Regions from separate parts of the Candidatus Accumulibacter cognatus genome, predicted to be linked through region 1. Evidence: riboswitches for the same ligand, from Rfam matches in the RefSeq annotation. Region 1 holds a riboswitch; each other region holds the start of a gene.

The links. A riboswitch is a leader RNA that binds a small molecule or an ion and turns the genes downstream of it on or off. The one in region 1 is predicted to bind cyclic di-GMP.
Region 2: it holds a riboswitch for cyclic di-GMP, as region 1 does, so the genes downstream of both, AW06_RS09975 (hypothetical protein) here and AW06_RS13705 (methyl-accepting chemotaxis protein) in region 1, are expected to answer to the same signal.
Region 3: it holds a riboswitch for cyclic di-GMP, as region 1 does, so the genes downstream of both, AW06_RS05435 (type IV pilin protein) here and AW06_RS13705 (methyl-accepting chemotaxis protein) in region 1, are expected to answer to the same signal.

The regions. Positions count from the first base shown of each region.
Region 1 covers NZ_JDST02000071.1:20,282-24,846, forward strand. The annotation lists gene cphA (cyanophycin synthetase) at 1-56, shown strand, start outside; gene AW06_RS13700 (flagellar assembly protein A) at 101-2,038, opposite strand; cyclic di-GMP riboswitch class I at 2,297-2,383, shown strand; gene AW06_RS13705 (methyl-accepting chemotaxis protein) at 2,500-3,660, shown strand; gene AW06_RS13710 (response regulator) at 3,682-4,050, shown strand; gene AW06_RS13715 (STAS domain-containing protein) at 4,058-4,387, shown strand; gene AW06_RS13720 (chemotaxis protein CheA) at 4,384-4,565, shown strand, end outside.
Region 2 covers NZ_JDST02000051.1:1,877-6,441, forward strand. The annotation lists gene AW06_RS09955 (VWA domain-containing protein) at 1-444, shown strand, start outside; gene AW06_RS09965 (hypothetical protein) at 1,219-1,695, opposite strand; gene AW06_RS09970 (DUF4351 domain-containing protein) at 1,818-2,060, opposite strand; gene AW06_RS20350 (hypothetical protein) at 2,236-2,601, opposite strand; cyclic di-GMP riboswitch class I at 2,614-2,701, shown strand; gene AW06_RS09975 (hypothetical protein) at 2,869-3,138, shown strand; gene tadA (tRNA adenosine(34) deaminase TadA) at 3,332-3,787, shown strand; gene AW06_RS09985 (L,D-transpeptidase) at 3,790-4,272, shown strand; gene AW06_RS09990 (NRDE family protein) at 4,242-4,565, opposite strand, start outside.
Region 3 covers NZ_JDST02000024.1:21,761-26,325, forward strand. The annotation lists gene AW06_RS05420 (PilW family protein) at 1-582, opposite strand, end outside; gene AW06_RS19950 (hypothetical protein) at 572-1,084, opposite strand; gene AW06_RS19955 (prepilin-type N-terminal cleavage/methylation domain-containing protein) at 1,081-1,560, opposite strand; gene AW06_RS05435 (type IV pilin protein) at 1,564-1,992, opposite strand; cyclic di-GMP riboswitch class I at 2,437-2,528, opposite strand; gene AW06_RS19960 (patatin-like phospholipase family protein) at 2,617-4,565, opposite strand, start outside.

The sequences.
Region 1 (4,565 bases):
TCGATCAGATCGAGGAGGCCCTTGAACACATCAGCAGGCGAATCGCCGAGGGCTAGGCTTTCCGATGCGGCAGGCAGGTCGCCTCATCATTAGTCGGTGATCAACTGTAGACCCAGGAAAAACTTCCGGTCGAGCCGCCGAAAAGCCGTTTGGTGGCCGCATCGGTTCTCCGTAGGCGCGCTTTCAAGTCCTTGTGTGGCAGATCGCTGAGCGGTGGATCGGCCAATCGAACCAACATGGCATTGATTCTCGTCTCCCCCTCAATACGATCGACGGTGCATGCCAAACCGTTACAGGACTGCTCCCGGGCAGCGACGACCTCGTTGATTTGTGTCTCCAGTGCATGCCACTCCGCGTCCTGTTCCTTGATCAGGTCGGACAGTTGCGAGAGCGCCCGCAGGGCCGGTGCGACCCGTTCCGAGAGTCGGCGCCAACTCAGTTGCTGTTCCGCGTTCAGTGTCAGTTCATGGCGGCGCAGTTTGCCGCCGACCAACAGGTAGCGGGTCACATCCTTCTCGCCACGCAAGGCATCGATTTTGGCGCGGGAATCAGCCATCGCTTTCTCCAGCAGGGCACGCTTCTGCTGCAGGGTGGCGATCCGTGCCTCATAAGACGACAGATCGGGGAACAGCACCAACAATACGTTTTCGAGTTCCCGGTAGGAACGGGCAAGACCGAGGTGGAGGTTCCTGCCAGCCAGAGCACAGGCTTCCGAGACCTCGACAGTCAATTCGTCGGCAACAATATCGCAGTTTCTCGCCTGCCCGACGACCACCTGATGACCCAGGATCACACAGTTGTCCACGTGCTGCACCCTGATGCAGCCATTCTGCGCAATCAGTGTCGATCCGGAGGCGCGTCCTTCGACGATGATGTCCCCATGATCATTGCTGGCGCTCCCACCGATCAGATTCCGTTTCAGACAGACGCGACCGCCGCTGGAAATGATGTTCCCGAAGACATCGGCGTAAGCGGTGATGCTGCGGCACCGGACGATGCGTTTCTCCTGAATCTCGCCATGTTGTTCATACTCCTCGCCGGTCAGCAAGAGGTCGCCGGTCGTGCGTAAACTCACGCCTTCATGGCTGATGATCTTGTCGGTCACAGAGAACTGATTGCTGCGCAGATCGATATTGAGAAAGCCGCAGACCGACGCCAGCAGGTATTCGCCGTCCTTTTCCCGGATGACATGGGTGCCGGGACCGGCCAGCGTCTGCAGATCGAAATCCTTGGGCAGTGATGCCGGCAGCGCAATGCCAGTAATGTCGCGCCCATCCATCCCAGCCTGGCGCGGGATTTTTTTCACCAGACGCAGGCCGGCAGCGACCTGTGGGTAACGCGTTTCGAACTGTCGCAGATCGACCCGATCACCAAACAGCCGCCGCGGTGCGTTATTGCGGTGCAGCCCAGGGGCCAACTCGACGATTTCGGCATCCTTGCCGGGGACGTATGGCCGGTTGAGAGCGACCACCCGCTGTTCCGGTTTGTCGAGTTCGATGCCTTCACACACGGCTGCGACGTCGATGCCGAAACGCACTCCCTTGGCCCACGCCGCGGCGATGAATTCATCGATGTCGAGGTAGATGCGTGTCTCGGACGACTGCTGCCCCTTGGCAGAATGCGCAGGGTGATTGCCCTGATCGATCAGGGCCAGATCACCCTCCGCGTCGCAATACAGCGGTTCGAACAGATAGGACGCTTCGCCAGGGGTTATCTTGCAGGGCTTGTAGAGCGCCTGGCGCTCTGCCCGGAAAGCTGTGATGTCGGCAGCCAGGAAAATTTCCTCGTCGGCATCGTCGTGACGACCGATAAGATCGTCATAAAGCAGGGCCAGGAACTGTGGGTAATCCAGTCCCCGAAAGTACAGGCCTGAGGCGACCACGCGGTTAACGAAATCAGCAAAAGCCGTCGCCGATTCGAGTCGCGCGCGCCGGACGTACAAGCCGTTATCATGCTGAACGACAAATCCCGAGAGTGCGATCTGTCCTTCCTCAAGGTCGGCCAGGTTGCCGATGGCACTTTGCGGTAATGGTGGCATGACGGCACTCGCATCCAGGTTGGTGATTGAGACCCCCAGTTCTTGCGCCAGAAGCGTAACAGAAACTGTTGGCTGCGGCACCTTGTCTGATGAGTTTGTTGCCTGACAGTTCCCTGGCATTCGTTGCCCGTCAGCCTTTGGACGGCCGATGCGTTGGTCTGCGCTGCGTTTTGGTCTATCGATATATAATGACTGATGAGTACCAGGGAAGTGTGCCAAAATACATATAGTTTGCTTGTTGGTTCATGTATGTTCACATGAGTTGAATGGCAAACGGGACGAAAGTCCCGGACGCAAAGCTGCAGGCCCTAACCTGAAGTCCGGGAGGGTGGCTGGGTTGCCCTATGCCGGAACGCCTGTTCCGGCATCTGCTCCGATCCGCCGTTGCCTAGTGCTTAAATCACTCACGGGAGGATCTCATGCAAGAACGGGAGGATCTCATGCAAGACCGATCATCAAAGATGCTTCCTGTCGGCCCTGCCCCGCTGTTTATTGCCGCCGTTGCCGGCGGTCTGCTGGTCTGGAAGAGTGAGATGCCGCTGGCCGTCGCTCTTGTGTGGACACTGGCTCTGCTGGTGCTTGCCGCGGGCGCCTCTTATTGGGAGCGTCGTGCGATCCGGATCGCTGTCGACCAGTCTGCCGCCAAACACGTCCGGACCGAGGCGGCGCAGCCGGCCATCACCCCCTATACGAAGAGCCTGCATCAGGTGGCTGCCGCTTCACTGGTACGCTGGGCCGAGCATATCGCGATCGCACGCCGACAAACCGAGAACGCGGGCAACGCATTGACCAGTGACTTCGCGGCCATTCTGAACCAGTTGGGCGTCATGCTCGATACCCGCGACCGTGAAGCAGCGGCTGGCGTGGTCGCGGTGATCGAACGGGCACGTAGCGAATTGGCTTCGATGCTTGACCGTCTCAAGGACGCTTTCGACGCCCAGAAGCCGATGCTCCGTGAATTCGAGAACCTGGCGGAAGTGAGCGCCGATCTCAAGCGCATGGCCAGCGGAGTTGCCGAGATCGCCAAACAGACCAATCTGCTGGCGCTCAACGCGGCGATCGAAGCAGCGCGGGCCGGTGAGACCGGGCGTGGTTTTGCCGTCGTTGCCGATGAGGTGCGCAAGCTCTCGGACCAGTCGGGATCGCTTGCCAAGCAGATCGGGGATAAGGTCGAGACGGTCAACGCGGCGACCGGGTCAGCGCTGCTTTCCGCCGGCCAAATGTCACGCCAGAACGAGTCACTGATGGCCAGTTCGGACGCGACCATGGTCGCCGTACTGGAACGATTCCGCAGCGTCGTGCAAGGACTCAGCGATTCGTCGCAGCACATGGCAGAAGGCAGTCAGAGCGTCCGCGAAAAGGTCGAAGCGGTACTCGTGCATCTGCAATTCCAGGATCGTATGAGCCAGATTCTGAGCGCGGTTTGCCAGGATATCGAGCGTCTTCTGGCGCGCACACGTGCGGAAGAGGCACGCATCGCATGCGGCCAGACACCGGAACCTTTCGACGTGCAGAAATGGGTTGCTGAACTCGAACAAACCTATACCACGCTCGAACAGCACGACACGCGACACCCGGCTGCACAGGGACAGGTGGCGGCGAGTGAAATCACCTTTTTCTAACCTGGACAATGGGAGATCGACATGGGCAAGACCATCCTGGTCGTCGACGATTCCGCTTCGATGCGGCAGGTCGTCAGCATGGCGCTCAAGGGCGGCGGTTTTGAGGTGATCGAGGCCTGCGATGGCAAGGACGCGCTGGCCAAACTGATGGGGCAGAAGGTGCATCTGGTGATCAGCGATGTCAATATGCCCAACATGGATGGCATCACCTTTGTCCGGGAAATGAAAAAGAACGCCGCCTATCGCTTCGTTCCGGTGATCATGTTGACCACTGAAGGCAATGAGGAGAAGAAGAAGGCCGGCCAGGAGGCCGGTGCCAAGGCCTGGGTGGTCAAGCCTTTCCAGCCTCAGCAGATGCTGGCGGCGGTTTCCAGACTGTTGATGATGTGAAGTGGCGATGAGCCTGGTTATCGAGCGCAGCGGGAAAACGGCACGGCTGACTCTGGACGGAGAACTGACCATCTATGAAGTCGCCGGAATCAAGGCCGAACTGGCGGAGGTCATGCACGGTATCGACGAAATCGAGATCGATCTGGGCGGCATTGCCGAGATCGATACGGCCGGTCTGCAACTGATGCTGATCGCCAAACGCAATCCGGGCAAGCACGTGCGCTTCGTCAATCATCCGCCGTGCGTTCTGCGCCTGATCGATCTGGCCAATCTCGGCGGCATGCTGGGTGATCCCCTGTTCATTTCGGCGACGGAATCGGCGAGGAACATGCCATGAACGACGCCGCCAAAGACCTCGCGCAGGCACTCGGAACCTTCATGGAAGAGGCCAGGGAACTCCTCGCCGAGATGGAGGCAATCCTGCTGCGTGCAGAGGACGGCAGCAGCCTGGAAGACGACCTGAACGCCCTTTTTCGCTGCGCGCATACCATCAAGGGCTCTGGCGGCCTGTTCGG
Region 2 (4,565 bases), on a different contig from region 1:
GACCACATCCGCGTCTGCGAAGAACTCTTCTCGGCCTGCCGCAGCGAGTTCAAGCACCTCGAACACTACTATTTCCACAACTGCGTCTATGACCGTCTGTGGAAGGATAATCGACGTCGCCACAGCGAGCGCATCGCCACCCAGGACGTATTGCACAAATACGGCAACGACTACAAGCTGATCTTCGTCGGCGACGCGTCGATGAGTCCTTACGAACTCATCCAGCCCAACGGCTGCATCGAATACCACAACGCAGAACCTGGCGCGACCTGGTTGCGCCGCCTTGCCGACACCTGGCCGCACGCAATCTGGCTCAACCCCGAGGCGGAACAGTCGTGGCCATACCGGCAATCGACCTCGCTGATCTACAACCTGATGGGGGGGCGGATGTTCCCGCTGACGCTCGATGGGCTGGAGCGTGGGATGAGGTTGTTGAGCAAGTAGTTGAGCCAGGTCGCACCCGGCCCCTCCGCAGAACGCTGGACTCCTGAAGTGGCGCATGCGTGCCAGTGCACCGGGAATTCGACGTAGGCCGCCTGCAGCAGCGGTTGACCGCAGAGCCGCGAGCGCGCAGACCCCAGGTGTTCGATCTTCTTGCACCTGCGCCGCAGCCCGATTTCCAGCTCTGGCCGGGCTTCCAGCGGTATTTCCGCCACCGGAGAAGTCTGTGGATTGGCACCCGGAAACGCACTGCTGGGGTCTTGAAATCACGCATGCGTGATTTCAAGACCCCGTGTGTGTGACCCACTTCCGCCTATAACACAAGCACTACGGCAACCAGAAGTGTTGCTAAGCCAATGCCGAAGAATAGGAGCAGGTCGGATAGCTGACTTCCCGCAAGAAAGTAGTCGGCTGCCGAGACCTCAACCATGCCGGGTAGGTCAAGCCTCCACTTAACCCTGCAATCGCCCTCCAGAAATTCAAACGTGTAATTCGTTTGAGAAGCGTCTGAAGGGCTGGAGTAACTGAAGTAGAAATCTTCTCCCCATCTGCGAATAGCCCATGATTCGAATTCTTTGGTCGTGGGCATGCGGCCATGATGAGCGGCATGGTGGTTTACGAAAGCAGATGCTTCCTCAACCAATGCAGTGTGATGAAGACGCCGCATGATTGGAGGAGACTCTGTATTGAGCGCGATATACGTTCCGAAAATGAAAGCCAATAGGCTTGTGACAAGCAATAGTGCCGAAAATAGCCCGCGCAACACCATGATGAGTGCTAATGACGAATGAAAGGGACTTCCCCGTGCCGAGCGGAACGGGCGGCAAAAGCCCGTAGACCGTAGGTTGGGCTGAGGTACGAAGCCCAACGATCCAGGGTAACCATCTTGGCTGTTGGGCTTCGTACCTCAGCCCAACCTACTCCACTTGAATGGCAGCCCCCGAGCATTCTGATTCCGGCTGTCGGATTTTTAAACTCCGTGCAATGTTCTCTTCCCGCCCCTACCGGGGCTTTCAGCACGATCGGCTCGCTCCTGGATGCCATGCGGTCCATTGTCGCAAACCATTCATCGATGCGCTGGATCTTGAGTTGCTCGCGCAACCAACGTTCCAGTTGGGTCGACGACAGCAGCCCAGCGCGCTGGGCTTCCTGTGAAAGTTGGTCGGGTAATGTGATCTGAACCGTGGTCATGTGCTTTTTCCGTGGTAGATGTTCGGCAGCGAGAGCAGGCAGCGAGGTCTTGAAATAACGCATTGATAAAATTTCATGATCCCCCCGTCTTCCTTCGTCAGGCGGAACCGCTGACGAGTTGCAGGGTGGTTTGAGATGCGGTATTCCCCAGTTTCGATTCACTGTCATTCCATCCGGGCTACGGGCTACTCTCGCTGATCGAAGACTTCGTTCAACGATTCGGCATCCAGTACCCTGATCGCCCAGATTTCCAATTGATCGATGCTTGCGCTGGTCAGTCGGTCGCGGACAGCGTCAGGCAGGGGACCAAACCGGCGCGAGAGTTGGCGCTGCAGCAGGGCGACTTCGCCCTGCTGCAGCCCCTGCTGCAGTCCCTGCTGTCGTCCTTTTTCAATTCCAAAGCGTTCGGCAGAAGTGATGTAGGGCATGGTGACGTTCCTTTCCCGTGTGTAGACTTCTTGCAGAAGTCGTTGCTCCAATTCGTTCGGCAATCGCATCAGCCAGTCGATGACGCCGAACAGATCGATGATGCGCTGCTTGTCCCAGTGGCGTTCGTAGAGCAGCTTGGCCAGTTGCCATTTTGCCGCGTACCGCTGTTCCAGGTCACCCCCTCGTTCTGCGGGTGAACAGGTGCGCAGCAGTGACCAGGGCGAAGGGATTGGGATCTTCCAGCAAGGCTTCGATCTGGCGGGCGTAGTCCAGGATCTGGACCGTTGGGAAGTGGATGCCGACCTCGCGGCCGTACAGTTGGTAGCCGTAGTGGGTGGGTTTCCAGCTTTCGCGGTCATCGGCCAGCACGGCCAGGCTGGCGACCGGGCGACGATAGCGGTCGTAGAGCCGGTAGTTGTAGGTGAACAGGCGCTCGGGGAAGGTGGCATCGTGTTGGCCCTGGACGAATGGGCTTGTTGAGCAAGTAATTACCTGCGTGCGTGCGTGAGAATTTTCACGGCAGGTTTGCGGTCCAGACATATAATGGCTTCACGAGACAAATGGCAAACGGGGTGAAAGCTCCGGACGCAAAGCTGCAGACCCTAACCTGGAATGACAGGAGGGTGGCTGGGTTACCTCGCTCCAGGCACATTCGTGCGGGTACTTGGTTTCCTTCCCACAGCTGAAACATGGCTCTCGTAAGAGAGGGCAGCAACGGCCTTGTTGAATTGATGCCGACTGTATGGCGCAACAACACTGACCACTTCTGATGCCATGTATGGTATGCGTTGAGAGTCTGAGGAAACCATGAAAACCTATATCGCGACGATCGAAACTCCTGGCGGAACCGAGACCATGAAACTGGCGGCGGCGAATATCCAGGAAGCCTACGGACAGGTGGCAGAACGTAGTCTGTCGGCTGCGGGCGCGTCGTATCATTACTCGATCAAGGAAGCATCGCCCGTTGCCTCGCCCCAGTTTTTCGACGGGTTTGCCAACGCCAGCTTCGCTCTCATGGCCTGCATGATTCTTTTCATCGTTTTCGACCACATGCTGCGCAAGTGGCTCAGGAGCTGATGCTGAATCAAGAGAGCCTGCATACGAACACTGCGGTTCTCTGATCGAATGGATTGGCGAGCGGTGAAGGGGTCGCAGCAGTACGTTCAGCGGTCGCTGGGTACCAATGCTCGCCTTTCGTCAGGGGATGTCGTCGGTTTCAGATCGAGGCATTCTCAGCAGCCTGCCTCTGTGCTGCAGTAGAATGCCATCGATGAACGACGAATTTTTCATGCGCGAGGCGATTTCCCTGGCGCGAGCCGCCGAATGCCTCGGCGAAGTCCCGGTTGGCGCGCTGGTGGTTCGTGATGGGGTGATCGTCGGACGCGGTTTCAATTCGCCGATCGGCGAAAACGATCCAACGGCGCACGCCGAAATCGCCGCCCTGCGCGACGCCGCGCGCAATCTGCACAACTACCGTTTGCCCGGCTGCGAGCTGTTCGTGACGCTTGAACCTTGCGCGATGTGTGGCGGCGCGGTGCTGCAGGCACGCATTGCCCGGCTGATCTACGGTGCGCGCGATCCCAAGACCGGTGTGCATGGCAGTGTCGTCGACCTCTTTGCAGTACCGCGCCTCAACCATCACACAGCGGTCGTCGGCGGCGTCCTGGCCGACGAATGCGGGCAGTTGCTGTCCGGGTTTTTTGCAGCACGGCGTAGCCGCGAGTGAGCATGCACATCGAGATCTCCATCAGAAGACAGACGTTGACCCTCTCCGACGACTCCGGACAGGTGCTGCGTTGCTATCCGGTGTCCACCGCAAAAAATGGTCCGGGGGAAGTGTCGGGCAGTTTCTGCACGCCGCGCGGCAGGCACCTGATCCGCGCCAAGATTGGTACCGGCGAAGCTGTGAACACCGTTTTTTCCGCCCGCCGGCCGACTGGCGAGATCTATGGCAAGGAACTTGCCGAACGATTTCCGCAGCGAGACTGGATTCTCACGCGCATCCTCTGGTTATCCGGATGCGAACCCGGTCGAAATCGGTTGGGCCGGGTCGATACCATGCGCCGTTACGTCTATATCCACGGCAGCCCGGATACGACGCCGATGGGCTGCCCCGGATCGATCGGCTGCATTCGCATGCGCAACGCCGACATTGTCGAACTGTTCGATCTGGTGCCGCCCTACACGCCGGTCGATATCCTAGAGGACTGAAAGCGCTCGCAGACCTCGCCGGTGACCCGGGCGTCGACATCGAAACTTCGCTCGATCAGCGTGGTCTGCCCGTCGCGGTGCCTGCTGAGCAGCGTCGAGGCGCGCGTGCCGTAGTTTTCGGAGCGAACGAAGACCGCCGAGAGGATACGCTCCCATTCGAGCGGCACGCCGGTTTCGGGCAGGTGGGCATCGGGGACGATCTCCTGGTCGGCGAGCAGCGTGAAGAACGGCGCCGACGCCGGCAGTCCTGACAGGGCCGCAGCAAAGGTCGCCTTGGCGCTGGCCAGCTTCGG
Region 3 (4,565 bases), on a different contig from region 1:
CAGCAAGTCGGCATTGGTATCGCTGGAAACTTCGATCAACGCACAATTCGACGCACCGTCAGAAACGACGATCACGTCCCCTACCTTGAAACCATTTCGCGACTCGGTTTTCTTGCTGGTGCTGGTGGAGGCCTTGAAGGGTTGCTCGGCGGTGAAGAAGGCAGAATTTCCATAAAACACCTGTAAGCCGTCGGGCGCACCACTTGCCCCCTGAATGATCCTGACGGGCACCAATGGGAACGTGAATGCAGCCCGTGCCGTCGTCGTGGCCGTTTCATTAACGACTGTGGAAACGTTACAACCCATCACCGGACTCTTGGCCATGCCAAAGCCCATGCCCCCCTGCTTGACATCGCGCTCCAGGCGGAAAAACCCCACCGCCCCGGCAATCTGTGCATCGCTCCCGGCCGCGGTCGTCCGCTTCGTTTTGTCCCACGTCGACAGGACATGGAACATGGCGATGATGCCAATCAATCCGATCGCCACGCCGACCAGTACCTCGGTCAGGGTGAAGCCCCTGCCAAAACGCATCGGCGCAATCTCTTGCGCCAGAATGCGTCGCAGCGGGGAGTCAGTTGACATAGCTCACCAGGGTGTAGTGGCGCACCTTGTTATCCGAAGGTGTCTGCCAGCAAATCGTGATGCTGACCTGGTTATTGTTCGCAGGAACCACCTTGATTTGCTGTCTTCCCGCGGTGGAGCCGGGCAGCGGGGAAGGCTTGTCGGTAGGCATCAAGGTGGCGACCCAGTCAACAACCGCCGGCATGGTCGAAGCCGACCCGGTGAAAACGCAGTTGTCCCCATTGCTGAAGTGCTGGTAGTTGTTGAGGGAGCTTGCGCTCACCACGGACATGACTACTCCGTTGATGGTTTCCTGGGTCCGGTCGACTCCGGTCCAGATCTGGCTCAAGATTCGCTCGGCCAGATTCATCGCCTCGGTGCGATACTGTGCATCGGCCTGCACGTTGACTGCCGTGGCTCCCAGCGCCACCATCGACAGGATACCCAGAGAAAAGATCAGGATGCCGATCAGCGCCTCCAGCAACACGCTGCCGGCTTGAGAACGTTCAAGAGTCTTCATCATGGACATGCCCTCGTATCACCCGCTGCTTTTTGAGCTGCGGTCAGGCCGGGGTCGCACAGGCGAGCCCCGCCACCCGTGGTTATAAAAACATTCAGGCAGCGTATCGGGCCACCATCCGCATGGCAGGCCCCGGCAGCCGGGTTGGTGAAGGTGTACACCGCGGTAGACGCCAGGGTGGTTCCACCGAACGGAGTGAACACGAGATCATGCCCACCGCTACTGTCGTTCACGCTGCTGGCGATCACGATCGAAGCTGGCGTCTCGGCGGGAAGGAACGGCGCGGAATTGCTGTTCAGGCGAATGGCTTCGCTGCGGGCCCTCTGCAGATCGGCAAGGACCGTTTCCGCAGCCGTCCGCAGACGGACATTTCCCATATAGGTACTGAGAGCCGGCACGCCAAACGCCAGGAGAACGCTCAGGATGGTAATGACCACCAGAACTTCTACCATGGTGAATCCACGCGAACGGCCCAACATCGCTCAACACCCCCCGGCTTTATTCAGCGCAAAGCAGGTATTCGGACTCGGGAGAGTCCAGCCACTCGGCAAGGCAACCGTGCTTTTGCCAGCCGCTGTAATCCGGTATTGGAAGCCCGCCATGCTGCTCTTCCCGGTGGCATCCACCTGATAAGCCGCTGCGCCGAGACCGGAGCACGTAAACGTGAAATTGCTGGTATTGGCCGGCAAGGGTGCCACCGTGCCGGCCACACAGGCCCCAACATAGGTTCGCTCATCGAGGAAATGCTGTTGCATCCTGACCTCCATACTGGCGAGCGCACCAACCGCCTCGGTAATGCGCCCCTTGGTCAGATAATCGATGTAATTTGGAACGGCAATCGCCGCAAGAATGCTGATCATCACGATGACGACCATCACCTCGATCAGGGTGAATCCGGAATTCGCTTTCATATTGTTGGCCAGAGCTGCTTAAATGGTAAGCATGAGGGCAAGCTGCCGAAGGGTATGCTTGAATCAACGGCACGCAAGCCGCCCAACTTGAGGGTGGAAACCTTGCAAATTGTGGCGTGGATGGCGGCGAGCCCACCGACTTCACCCAGTCGCCCCAGCAACCGGGCCACGTGTGTCCGCACTTCAACAGGCTGCTGGAAACAATCAGGACCGGCAATCGAGCGATTGCCACAGAGGGAGCTGCTTACCTTGTCGAATCGAAATGCCATCGCTGGTTTTCCTTGTCGCTAGCGCAAAAAAGACGCACGGTGTAGCCGCAAAAACTGCGGGCTGGCACAAGGTCAACCGTTGGGCAGGGATGAAACTAGTTGGAGATCCGACGGGCTGGTGGTGAATCGACTGCGACCAAGACTGGGGAATTTGTCCGGAAGCTGTCTCCGTTAGCCTGGCGGCCCCGCCATCCTGGGAAACATGCTGTTTCCGTTAGATCGGTGACTTTGCGTCCCCGCCTTTCGACGGGTTTGCCTTTTTCAGTGAGACTATGGGACTTAGCATACACTTCAAATTTCAATAATTCAAGCCTGTTTCTGATTTCGGTGGAATGCCGCTCCAGCTGGCCAGCAGCTACGAGCGCAGTTTGCCAAGCGCCTCGCGCAACGGTTTGATTCCTGGGTGGTGCCGGAGTGGGCGGAACTCGTCGGCGATCAGCCCTTGAGCGATGTGCTGTCCAAGCTTGCGATAGCTTTCGAACTGCGATTCGTCGAACCACTGATCGAGCGTCGACACGTGCGGAAAATCCTGGTGCTGGGATTTGTACTGCAACAGGTCGACCGATTCATCGTCAGTCAGCGACGGCTTGATGTAATACAGCAGGCCTTCGGCGGCCGGGCGCTCCTCGGTCTCCGGGTAGTGGATCAGACCGATCGCAGAGTGACAGGCTGACACGCTGCTGGCATCGGGAATGATGCTGCGAGGGTCGATGTCGATCTCGACTCCGAAGTCTGTTCGACACTTGCGGACCGCGTTGCCGAGATCCTCGAAGGTATAGTCGCCGTCCTGAGAGGCGTCGGAGGCGATGATTACCCGACAGCGCCGCCGGACGAGTTCATAGAGTCCGAGGTTCTCGAAATGGCCACCGTCGCTGAGGTAGACCAGATCCTTGCGGTCGGAGGACAGACCAAGCAACTCGAGAAGCAGCATTCGGCCGCTAAAGCTTCGGGAGTCTTTGCACCAGCATATCGGCTTGCGCGGATTCGGCAGCCACCAGCCCAGCCGGGCGTTGAAGACGGTCATCAGGAAAGCGGTGGCGGCATTGGTATGGTAGCCCCAGTTGGGGCTCGCCGCCGCGCCGGAAATCGTAATGGCCATCGCCAGTGGCAGACGTTCTTTCCTGCCGACAGCCTTGACGGCGAAATCGTCGGTCTTCTGGAAAGCGTCGATGCCGCGTTCGCCGAACGCCAGTCGGTAGCCACAGTGGAGTGGGCTGAAAAGGAACGATGCCGCCTTGCGTTCCTGCCAGCCCAGGCGGTCGGTGGCCCCTGCGACCGGATCGTGAGTGATGTTGAGTGCACAGTTGATCAGCGGATAAGGCCGCACCCCGGCCAAGTCACAGAGCAATGGCGAATCCTTGTCGGTCATGCCGGTGTACAGGTTGGGCCGGCGTTTGCTGTTGGATGCCCCGAGGTAGCAGCGCGCGAGCCGGTTGCGATAAAAGAAATGCAGCGAGAAGATGTTGATGTCCAGCCGCCAGGCAAGCATGATGACCACCCAGAAAAGCAGCGCGAATACGGTGAACCATTGCCCGGCGGTGATGGCGCGCGCCCTGTGCAGAGAAAGATTGGCGTAATCTGCAAAGGGCGTCACTAGCCAGCAGTCGATGGTCGCTGAAGGACTCTCGACCTGGGCTGCCGTTTCGCGGTCGACGATCCGATAGGCCAGGTTCCAGCCGCTGCTCTTTTCCGGGCATACTTCGCCAGTCTGCGGCGAGGCACTTGGCGTTGCCTGGTCGGCCACTGCCGTGACGGCCGCCACCGGCGCACCGAGCTTCTTGACAGCCCAATGAACGCCGAGCGCGACCAGCCCGAGCAGGCCAACGATGAATGCGTAAGGCGCCGCTCGCGCCAGCCATTCGCGCCAGTTCGGCTTGCGTTCGGTGCCGCTGCACTGGGCGCTGGTCGCCGACAAGGCCCCCATCGCAGTGGTCGCCAGCCAGGCAATGCCCCCGGCCGTCATCAAGTAATCCCACGACAGGTGCCATAGGAAGGGCGTGCCGAAAGTGATGCCGCTGGCCGCCAACCAGACAACTGTCGTATGCAGCAGACGGCCGTTGCAGCGTGCCCACCACTCGCGATACATCTCGCCGCCAAGCTGATGAAAAACCGCGAGCAGCAAGGAGCCCGCCGAGAAGGCCGCCAACAACGTCACCGGCGGCGCCAGCACGATGAACAGCAGCAGGTGCGCGGACTCGGTCAGGCCAAGCGCCTTGCTGAACGCCGGCCAGATGAGCAGGAGCAGGAAGGGCAGGGTCACCCACAGCAGGCAGAAGAGCGAAGCCACGACGAGACTGGCCCCCA